DNA from 3 places in the Sporosarcina newyorkensis genome. Region 2 is predicted to be linked to each of the others. Evidence: riboswitches for the same ligand, from Rfam matches in the RefSeq annotation. Region 2 holds a riboswitch; each other region holds the start of a gene.
What was found. Region 2 has a riboswitch for cobalamin ahead of metE (5-methyltetrahydropteroyltriglutamate--homocysteine S-methyltransferase). Riboswitches for the same ligand answer to the same signal wherever they lie in the genome.
Positions count from the first base shown of each region.

Region 1: linked by a shared signal. The riboswitch ahead of cobJ (precorrin-3B C(17)-methyltransferase) and the one ahead of metE (5-methyltetrahydropteroyltriglutamate--homocysteine S-methyltransferase) in region 2 are both predicted to bind cobalamin.
Region 3: linked by a shared signal. The riboswitch ahead of B5D59_RS16360 (ribonucleoside-diphosphate reductase subunit alpha) and the one ahead of metE (5-methyltetrahydropteroyltriglutamate--homocysteine S-methyltransferase) in region 2 are both predicted to bind cobalamin.

Region 1 covers NZ_FUYJ01000007.1:143,959-147,155, forward strand. The annotation lists gene cobK (precorrin-6A reductase) at 1-327, opposite strand, end outside; gene cobJ (precorrin-3B C(17)-methyltransferase) at 337-2,019, opposite strand; cobalamin riboswitch at 2,153-2,328, opposite strand; gene B5D59_RS13720 (DoxX family membrane protein) at 2,642-3,187, shown strand.
Region 2 covers NZ_FUYJ01000006.1:69,533-72,729, forward strand. The annotation lists gene B5D59_RS12065 (malate synthase G) at 1-1,230, opposite strand, end outside; cobalamin riboswitch at 1,588-1,721, shown strand; gene metE (5-methyltetrahydropteroyltriglutamate--homocysteine S-methyltransferase) at 1,865-3,197, shown strand, end outside.
Region 3 covers NZ_FUYJ01000010.1:125,480-128,676, forward strand. The annotation lists gene B5D59_RS16360 (ribonucleoside-diphosphate reductase subunit alpha) at 1-1,137, opposite strand, end outside; cobalamin riboswitch at 1,311-1,486, opposite strand; gene B5D59_RS16365 (DedA family protein) at 1,699-2,349, shown strand; gene B5D59_RS16370 (IclR family transcriptional regulator) at 3,037-3,197, opposite strand, start outside.

The DNA of each region.
Region 1 (3,197 bases), on a different contig from region 2:
GGTAATCAGAGGAGAAACAAACTCCTCTTTTGGCCGCTCATAGCGAATATATGGAATCCCGCATACTCTTGCTGCCTCCATTGCGGTTTTCGATGCTTCTTCTGCGTAAGGATGGCTGGCATCGACGACACAAGTCATCTCATGCTTCTGGATTAGCGCGATCATGTCCTCCACTGTTAGTCTTCCTACCCGATAGGAAAGATCATTTGCTTTTAAACTTTCAGCTGCAGATTCGGTAACGACCGTGGCGATTAAAGGATAGCCAAGACCCTGTAAATGAATGGCTAGAGCTCTAGCATCGCTAGTGCCTGCTAAAAATAAAATCATAGTTTCCTCCTAGTCCCCGCAAGGTGCTGGCTCTACTTCAATCTTGCAGCTCATATCGTAATAGTCATAATTCAAAACTTTTTTAACACGTTTGAAATACTTGAAGAAACGTTCGTTAGGATGCGCATTTTGTTCGTATTCTTCTATAATTTTTGTTACTAGCGGAATTAAATCTTCCGGTTCAATTCCCTCTGCAACTGGCTGAGCCGCATGAGCAGTACGACCAACCGGCTTCGCTCCAATAAATAAATCGAATTTTTTCTTCCGATAAACGATGCCAATATCATCGAACACCGGGCGATAACACGCCATCCCGCATCCATTGAATCCGACATGCAACTGCTTCGGAAGCTTCATCCCTTCAAACTTCGCTGCGATTTCTTCCGCGTATGGGATAGAATCCGCCTTTTCCCCATAGCAAAAATCACAAGCTTTGACTTTTAAGACTTCCCCTGCCGGCATAACAGTCAAGTTAATGTGTTCTAGCTTTTCAACAATCGCTTCAGGGTCATCTGTCGTAACCTTTACTACGAAATGATGGTTTGGAGTATATTCCAAGGTACCTTTCTCACCAACGACTTCAGCCAATACACGCATTTGTTCTGCTGTAATCAGTTTGTTGGCAACGCCTGGTGAAACGGAAAACTCAAAGATATCTTCAATCGGCTGTCTCACCAAAAAAGGGTTTTCCACTTCCTCTTTCGTCACCATAGATAGTGCTTTTAAAGCCATATCCAATGACTGAACCTTTTGTTCCGGTGCTGGTTCTGACCGTTCCACTTCTGCCTGTTTTGGCATTGGTGTGTCCTCTGGTTTCTTACTTATAATTTCTTCATGACCGGACTGCGCCTCCCCAGTTTCTTGATCAAGCGCCCATGGTTCCGCTTCCTTTTTCAAACGCTGGTGCGGTTTTAAACTTTGTTTACCTTCCCCTAATGTATACTTACGTTGATATCCTCTCGGAGTAATAATTTTATTATCATAAAAGAAAGTCGAAGAGTTACCGATAATGACAGTAGTCAACATCCCGATATCATGCTCTAGCATTTCCGCTAATGTTGTCAGGACAATATGTTGATTTTCACGATAAGCACTTTTCACTAGCCCTACAGGTGTATCAGGGGAACGATATTTCAGTAAAATCCTTTGTGCCTCTACAATTTGACGCGTCCGACGTCCACTTTTCGGATTGTATAAAGCTACTACAAAATCCGCCATACCCGCTGCTTCAATACGTTTTTCGATAACAGTCCAAGGTGTTAAATGGTCACTTAAACTGATCGTACAAGCATCATGCATGACAGGTGCGCCCAGTAAGCTCGCACATGAATTGATCGCCGAAATACCTGGCACAATTTCCACTTCAATTCCTTCTGCTTCAGTCCAACCTTTTTCAATCAGCACTTCATAAACTAATCCAGCCATACCGTATGCACCTGAATCACCGCTCGAGATCACTGAAACAATACCGCCAGTCTCCGCTTTCTTAACAGCATCTTGTGCACGTGACACTTCTTCAGTCATGCCTGTACTAACAATGGACTTCGCTGTTACTAAATGCTTAATCAACTCTACGTACGTTTTATAACCAATAATATAATTACTTTCTTGCAGCGCCTCTAATGCTCGTCCTGTTATATGTTCAGTAGCTCCGGGACCGAATCCAACGACGAAAATTTTTCCCTTTTTCATGGTTTCCCTCCAAATAAAAAATGCCTACACTCCTTTTCAAAGGAATGTAGGCATGTGAAAGTATAATAGAAATCATACTGAAACATAAAACAATTAATTTTATTGTCCCGCCTATACTTCTCCCTCCGAAAAGTATGTGTCGTTTAAATAAGCAGGTTTCCTGACTCAAGCTTCATTTTACTCTTACACCTTCCCGATTTCTCAGTGGTATTGTAATTTCATCAGCTTTACAGTAGCGGGGGCTGTACTAGACTTTCACTAGTTTCCCTTTTACCTCACTATGTGAGCACTTATTTAAATTAGTTTATTTAATTTTCATAAATATAACATACAATCTCTAAATCTACAAACTTCCTTTAGATTTATTTATGAATCCATAAACTAGATTCTGGAAACGCTTTGGATAATTGTAATTTCTATTCCTATACAAAACTTATCATGAGCGCAATCATGAGCAAGGTAGATACGTACAGGATAACTTTGTTATATTTTAGAATCATCCCATCAAAGTCAAGCATATTTATACATTTCGTAAACTATTCACACTCTTTAATTACAAGGTTGTGAACTTTTCGGATAGGCATTAAGTTGTAGTGTAAACTGTTCATTGGAGGTGGTTATTATGAAGGAAAATAAAGCAATCCTAATACCAGAGAACCCCATTTCACAGTTTTTATTCAACGATTCTCGCTCCGGACTTATTTGGTTAGTCATTCGGGTTTATGTCGGATTTGCTTGGTTGAAGGCCGGCTGGGGAAAAGCAATGAGCGATGCATGGACCGGTGAAAATGCAGGTGTCGCCATCCATGGATTTGTAAGCGGCGCTCTTGAAAAATCGACTGAAGGCGGAGATGTGACCAACTGGTATGCATCATTTCTGGAAAATGTCGTCTTGCCGAACGCCAAGGTATTCGGTTTCATAGTTGCTTATGGGGAGATGCTTGTTGGTCTCGGTTTGATCTTAGGATTGTTGACAGGAATTGCTGCTTTCTTCGGTGCGTTCATGAATGTCAGTTTTCTGTTTGCAGGTACTCTTAGCACAAACCCCCTATTGTTCATTCTCGCAACTTGGATCGTACTCGCATGGAAAGTAGCAGGCTGGTATGGCCTCGACCGTTGGGCATTGCCGATGCTAGGTACGCCTTGGGTGAAGAATGACAAGTTATGAAGGTAGACGT
Region 2 (3,197 bases):
AAATAACTTATTGGCAAATGCCGCCTCTTCCGGGCTATGCATCTTCGGCTTAACGATATAAATTGAACCATGTCTGGAGTTTTTGAACTCTGCATCATCTTTCAGATTATGTGTTGCAATCAACGAAGTTACGACACCATCTAAAATTCCTTCAGGTACTTCGTTGCCGTTTTCATCTAAAATCGCATTATTTGTCATCAAATGACCTACGTTACGGACGAACATTAATGAACGGCCGTGTAGCGATAGCTCTTTGCCGTCTGGTGTTTTGTATGTGCGGTCTGGATTCATTCTTCGAGTGACCGTCTTGCTGCCTCGTTTGAACGATGCTTCCAGATCACCTTTCATCAAACCTAACCAGTTGCGGTAGACCCCCACTTTATCTTCAGCATCTACTGCTGCGATCGAGTCTTCACAGTCCATCAACGTAGAAAGTGCTGCTTCCAAAATCAAGTCTTTCACACCCGCCGCATCGTCTTTCCCAATTGGATGGTTTCGATCGATTGCAATTTCGATATGCAATCCGTTATTCGTCAACAAGACAGCGGAAGGTGCGTCTTCCGAACCGTTAAAGCCAGCCAGTTTAGAAGCATCTTTCAAGCCTGTTTTATTGCCATTCTGAAGTGTCACTTCAAGTTTTCCACTAACGATTGCATACGCTGTGGCGTCTGCATGTGTCCCTTCCGCAAGCGGTGCTGCTTGATCTAATAACTCTTTTGCAAAGTTGATAACTTTCTGTCCTCGGATCGGATTGTACTGTACGCCAGCTTCAGCTCCACCTTCATCACTGATGACATCCGTTCCGTACAATGCATCATATAGACTTCCCCATCTTGCGTTTGCCGCGTTCAACGCATAGCGGGCATTGTCGACAGGCACGACCAATTGGGAGCCTGCTTGAATAGCGATTTCATCATCGACATTGGAAGTTGTCACTTGGAAGTCCTCAACAATCGGTTCCAAATAGCCAATTTCCTTTAAAAATTCTTTATAGTTAGCAGAATCTGCTGTTTCTTTATTGTTTTGATGCCATTCATTGATCTTTTTTTGCAATTCGCTTCGTTTCTCTAACAGCGCTTTGTTTTCAGGAGCAAGTTCATGAATGAGCGAATCAAAGTTTGTCCAAAATTGTTCTTTTTGGATTTCTAAGCCTAATAGAACTTCCTCATTAACAAAGTTGTATAGTTCTTTTGCGACTTGCAGCTTGCCTACTTTTTCATAATTTGTCATAGAATAAAGCCACCCCTTAAGTTTTTTTGCGCTGCTCTGTTGTATAACATACAGCGATAAACACGATTCTTCCTCAATTGATCATAGGTGCCCCCACAGCCAATAATCAAGATTTCTTCGTATGAATGACGATTCATGTCCTAATTTGAAGTCGTGTTATTACTTATCATACCTAAACTCTATAAAACTTTCAACAGAATTGTGTAAATTTTCACACCTTCTTTTTTGAAAGAGAATTTGTTACTTTTGTACAGTTATATAACAGATGACAAAAAAAGAGTATTGCTTAATTATCTATTTACCAGCAAGTTGACACTCAACGAACCTTATGATAGTTTTAGAGACAATCATCATGAATTGAATAGTTTGAAAACAGGTGAAATGATCATTGCTTTCATTTCTTAAAAGGGAATCCTTTTCTTGGAGCGGTCCCGCCACTGTGAAGACGTGCTTACGTCCAGCCAGATACCTGCCTGTTTTCATAACGCTTAATCCTACGGTGAATAGGGAGGTGTTAGACACACGGCAAACGATGCACGCTTATTTAGGCATGCATTTTACACATACGTGCATTTCTAACATTCTTTGTTAGGAATGCTTTTTTTATTGGATAAAATCATGAGGGGGAAATCAAATGGTAAAAAGCAGTATTGTCGGCTATCCTGTTATTGGCGAAAACCGGGAGTGGAAACGAGCGTTAGAAGCATTTTGGGCAGAAATAATTTCGGAAGAAGAACTTCTGCGGACAACAAAAGACATCCGTTTAGCCAACCTGAAGAAACAACAAGACGCAGGAGTAGACCGAATTGCAGTCGGCGATTTCACATTGTATGACCGGGTGCTCGATACATCCACAATGTTCGGAATCATCCCTTCACGCTATCATTGGAAAGGCGGTCAAGTGTCGATATCCACTTATTTTTCAATGGCACGCGGTAATGACGATGCTGTCGCTTCCGAAATGACGAAATGGTTCAACACGAACTATCACTACATTGTCCCCGAGTATGAAGGACAACGTTTTCAATTGACTGAGAACAAACCACTTACTGCATACCGCGAAGCAAAGAAAGAACTCGGTATCGAGGGGAAACCTGTTCTACTCGGCCCCTACACTTTATTGAAACTTTCTAAAGGGTATGAAGAAATAGACGTACCTTCTATCATTCTGCAATTGATTCCTCTTTATCAAAAGGTATTGCAAGAATTACAGGATGAAGGCGTTCAATGGGTGCAAATTGATGAACCAATTCTTTGCACTTCCATTTCTTCTGATGAAATGAAAACCGTAACTGAAATTTACTTGCAGTTAACAAAAAACATAAATAGCTTGAACGTTTTAGTGCAAACATACTTTGATTCAGTTGAGCACTATGAAGCAACACTTGCATTACCAGTAGCTGGAATTGGTCTTGATTTCGTGCATGGCGGTGTCAAAAACTTGGAAAACCTTAAGAAATACAGCTTCCCTGATGATAAAGTACTCGCTGCTGGTATTGTGGACGGTCGGAATATTTGGCGATCAGATTTGAACGTCAAGCTGTCATTACTAGGAAAGATTCAACAGCATGTAGAGTCCGGAAACGTTTGGATCCAGCCATCCAGCAGTCTGCTTCACGTACCCGTGACAATTCAGTCAGAGCAGAAATTAGATTCAACAATTAAGAATGCACTTTCATTTGCGGATGAAAAAATTAAAGAACTCAATGTACTGAAAGCTGCGTTGCAACAAGGTAAAGAAAGCGTCGCTTCAGATTTCAAACAAAATGAAGCCGCTCTTACTGCATTCAATCAACTCCCTGCCCGCAAACGCGAGGAGGTTCGACAAGCAAGTTCAGGCAGTACTTTGTCTGACAGCAAGCGGAATCTGCCGTTCGCAGAGCGGAAATTGAAGCAGCAAGAGAAGTTCCAATTACCTGTATTGCCTACAACCACAATCGGCAGTTTCCCCCAAACGCCTGAAGTAC
Region 3 (3,197 bases), on a different contig from region 2:
ATAACTACGTTGTTCAAAGTAGCTTCCACTCTGCCAATCTGAGCCCTCAAATTGAAGATACGGACCTTTTTCCTTCGCCAGTTGCAATGAAGTTTTTATCACATGTAGATTAATTTCTTCAGATAGTTCTTCAATGAATGACACTGCCTGTTCCGAATGTAAGCTAATTCGTTGATCTGCAAGCGCTTCTTCCCATCCGGCTGCTTCAATTTGCAGATCTCGTCTATTGTCTTCTCGTTCCCATACATCCAAGATGCCATTAAGCAAACGGACATGAATTCCACAAACACGAGCCAAGATGTTTCTCCGTAGCACTTTCGACAGCTGGATATGCGAATGCAATCCTTTTGTTCCACGCTGAAAGTCATCGTCAAAATGGAAAACGATGCCGTCACTAGCTAACAGCTGCTTCATCAGTCCGATAGCGGAAAGCCTTTTGTGCGTGATGGATGGGTTCGCAACGGCCCGACGGAACGACTCACTGCCGACGTCCTGCAGAGAACCATTCATCACGCGACGTACTTCCTCCATATCAAATACGAGCCAAGATCCACATGCCTTCACCTGTTCCATAAATGTAGTAGGAATACGGACGTGCTTTTCCTTCACTTGACTGGCCAAAAATGATGGAATCCGTGAATCCAAGAGATTCATTGAATGAAGACGACGTACAGGTTGCCCTGGATAGAATGTCTTGCCGAAAAACGCCATGATATCATCCGGTAACGTCACATACCCCATACTCAAGACCCAATAGGCTTCTCGTACTTTTTGCAACCGTTGCACAGTTTCATCCCGCATGGCTGCCATCGCAATAAGCATCAGCCGTTCTTGCGGCAGTCCCAGTCTTCGATCATAATGATTGCAAGTGACAAATTCTTTCATATACTGAAGAAGCTGTTTAGCGGATAGCAATTGATCTCGCTCCGGCATAATTTGCAATCCTAGCCATTTGATTTCATTGGATGAATAGTGATTGATCCAGCTTCCATATAAACCGTCACTCACCAGCTTCCGCACTACTTGATGAAATCCTTGGTATGCTGGCTTTTTGTGCAATTGTTCCGCTTGTCTATACAAAACTTCGAGCAACGCACGTTCATGTGTACGTTCGTCTGATTGTTCGAGAACTCTCATTTCGCCGTCTCCTTTCCTATACAACAAAAAAACAATCATCCTGGCTCTTCGGCAGGATGATTGTAATAGTTGTGATTGAGGAAACAAAAATAGGCAGCTCTAAAGAACTTCATGCAAATCGCATGAACCGCAGAGACCCTTTTGCCCCCACCTCTCAACCCCCGAAGAAAGTGTTGCTTTGACGATGTCTGGCAGGTCTCCTGGCTTCACTTCATCCTTCCGCCAAGCCTTCCCATGTCTCCATAGTGGCTTTTCTCAGCGGTCGTCCGTGTGTACAGTTGCGGGGACAGCTCCGATTTTCGGATTCCCTTTTACACCTTGATAGGTACCAACGCATCGTGCAAACTCATTTAGTATTTTATTTATTCTAGTTTACCATGAATAGTCGGAGAGGTGGTAGAAATAGTTGTTGCCTTACCTTTCGTTTAAGGAGTGTGATCATTTGGAGGCTGCATCACAATTGAGTTATTCATGACAAGCATGCGAAAAAGAAGTATAATATCTATGGTTGACTCGTATGTTTAAGAGAAAAAAATAATCTACTCGAAAGTGAGAATAGGAATGACATTCATCCAAAACATAATAAGCTTTATCTTACACATTGATGAACACTTGATTGAAATTATTCAAAACTTTGGAAATTGGTCCTATGTTATTCTATTTTTAATTGTGTTTGTTGAAACAGGTATTGTTATTTTCCCTTTTTTGCCGGGTGATTCACTTTTGTTTGCAGCTGGTGCTCTCGCTGCGATGGATGCATTTAATATTGTCCTATTAATCTTAGTATTCTTTGTAGCCGCAGTATTAGGGGATACAATAAATTATCATATCGGTAAAGCAGTAGGAACAGCAATCACTCAAAATAGACGGATGGGTAAATTTATTGACCAGAAAAAGATGAGAAAAGCTGAGGATTTCTTTAATAAGCATGGTGGTAAAACGATCGTCATTGCTCGTTTCATGCCATTTGTCCGTACGTTTATACCGTTTATTGCAGGCTCAAGTCGAATGAACTATCGATATTTCTTCGCTTACAATGTAATTGGTGCTGTACTATGGGTGGGACTATTTACAACAGTTGGTTACCTGTTTGGAAATATCCCGTTTGTTAAAAATAATTTCTCAACCATTATTCTGTCAGTAATTTTTCTCTCAGTTCTGCCAGTCTTCTATTCTTTTGCAAAGAGTCGTTTCCAAATACAAAAGAATTGAGCAATCGTTGAAGCAAGTTCTGTGTAAATAGTGCACACCAAAAATTGAACGATGGAGCAGTACAGATTGGTTCTAACAGAGAATGGTCGTTACTGATAATCGTGAATTTCTCTACTTCTTTATAACCATCTATACGACTCTTAACAACCGCTGCCTTAAGAATGGTGGTTGTTGGAGTCTATTTTTTCCAATCGTCTTTTGGTTACCTACGGTGCGAAATAGTTACCTTAAATACCGAGTTATTTTTTCGCTGAATAACTCTAACGTATTAACATATTTTATTATACCGAACAATGATGCAGCGAGAACTTTTAAATTTCTATTACATATCAACAATTATTATATCTATACTTCGTTCTCCCGTTCTCTTTGGTAGAAGCAAATTTTACAATTTTCACATTCATTTCCACATTTGCTTTTTCCCTCTACTTGCTTCTCAGAATTTACTATTTTAGTATCTCTTACCCTCATTACCTGCTCTGCTTGTTTCGTACTTTCCACTTTCCTCACTCCTTATCCTAAATTTATAAATTAAATTTAACAGAATACCGGAGTGGTTTACCTTGTGTTTTTTCATAATGTGGAATAGACAGAATATTTAATGTCTTTTAAGAGCGCATGACATTACTGTATTCTCTCCATTTAGAAATACAAATAACTTTTACAATAGACTTAGCAATAGAATTATCAAATTTCAATATATCCTAATTCCTTTGAAATCAATTGCGCTGTGTTCATAACGCTTTGGATCATCTGTGTGCGCTGAGTTCCTTGCATATAAGAGGATAACCCTACTAAATTCACGGCTGCTATTACTCCGCCAGAGTAAGAAAAAATAGGTGCAGCAA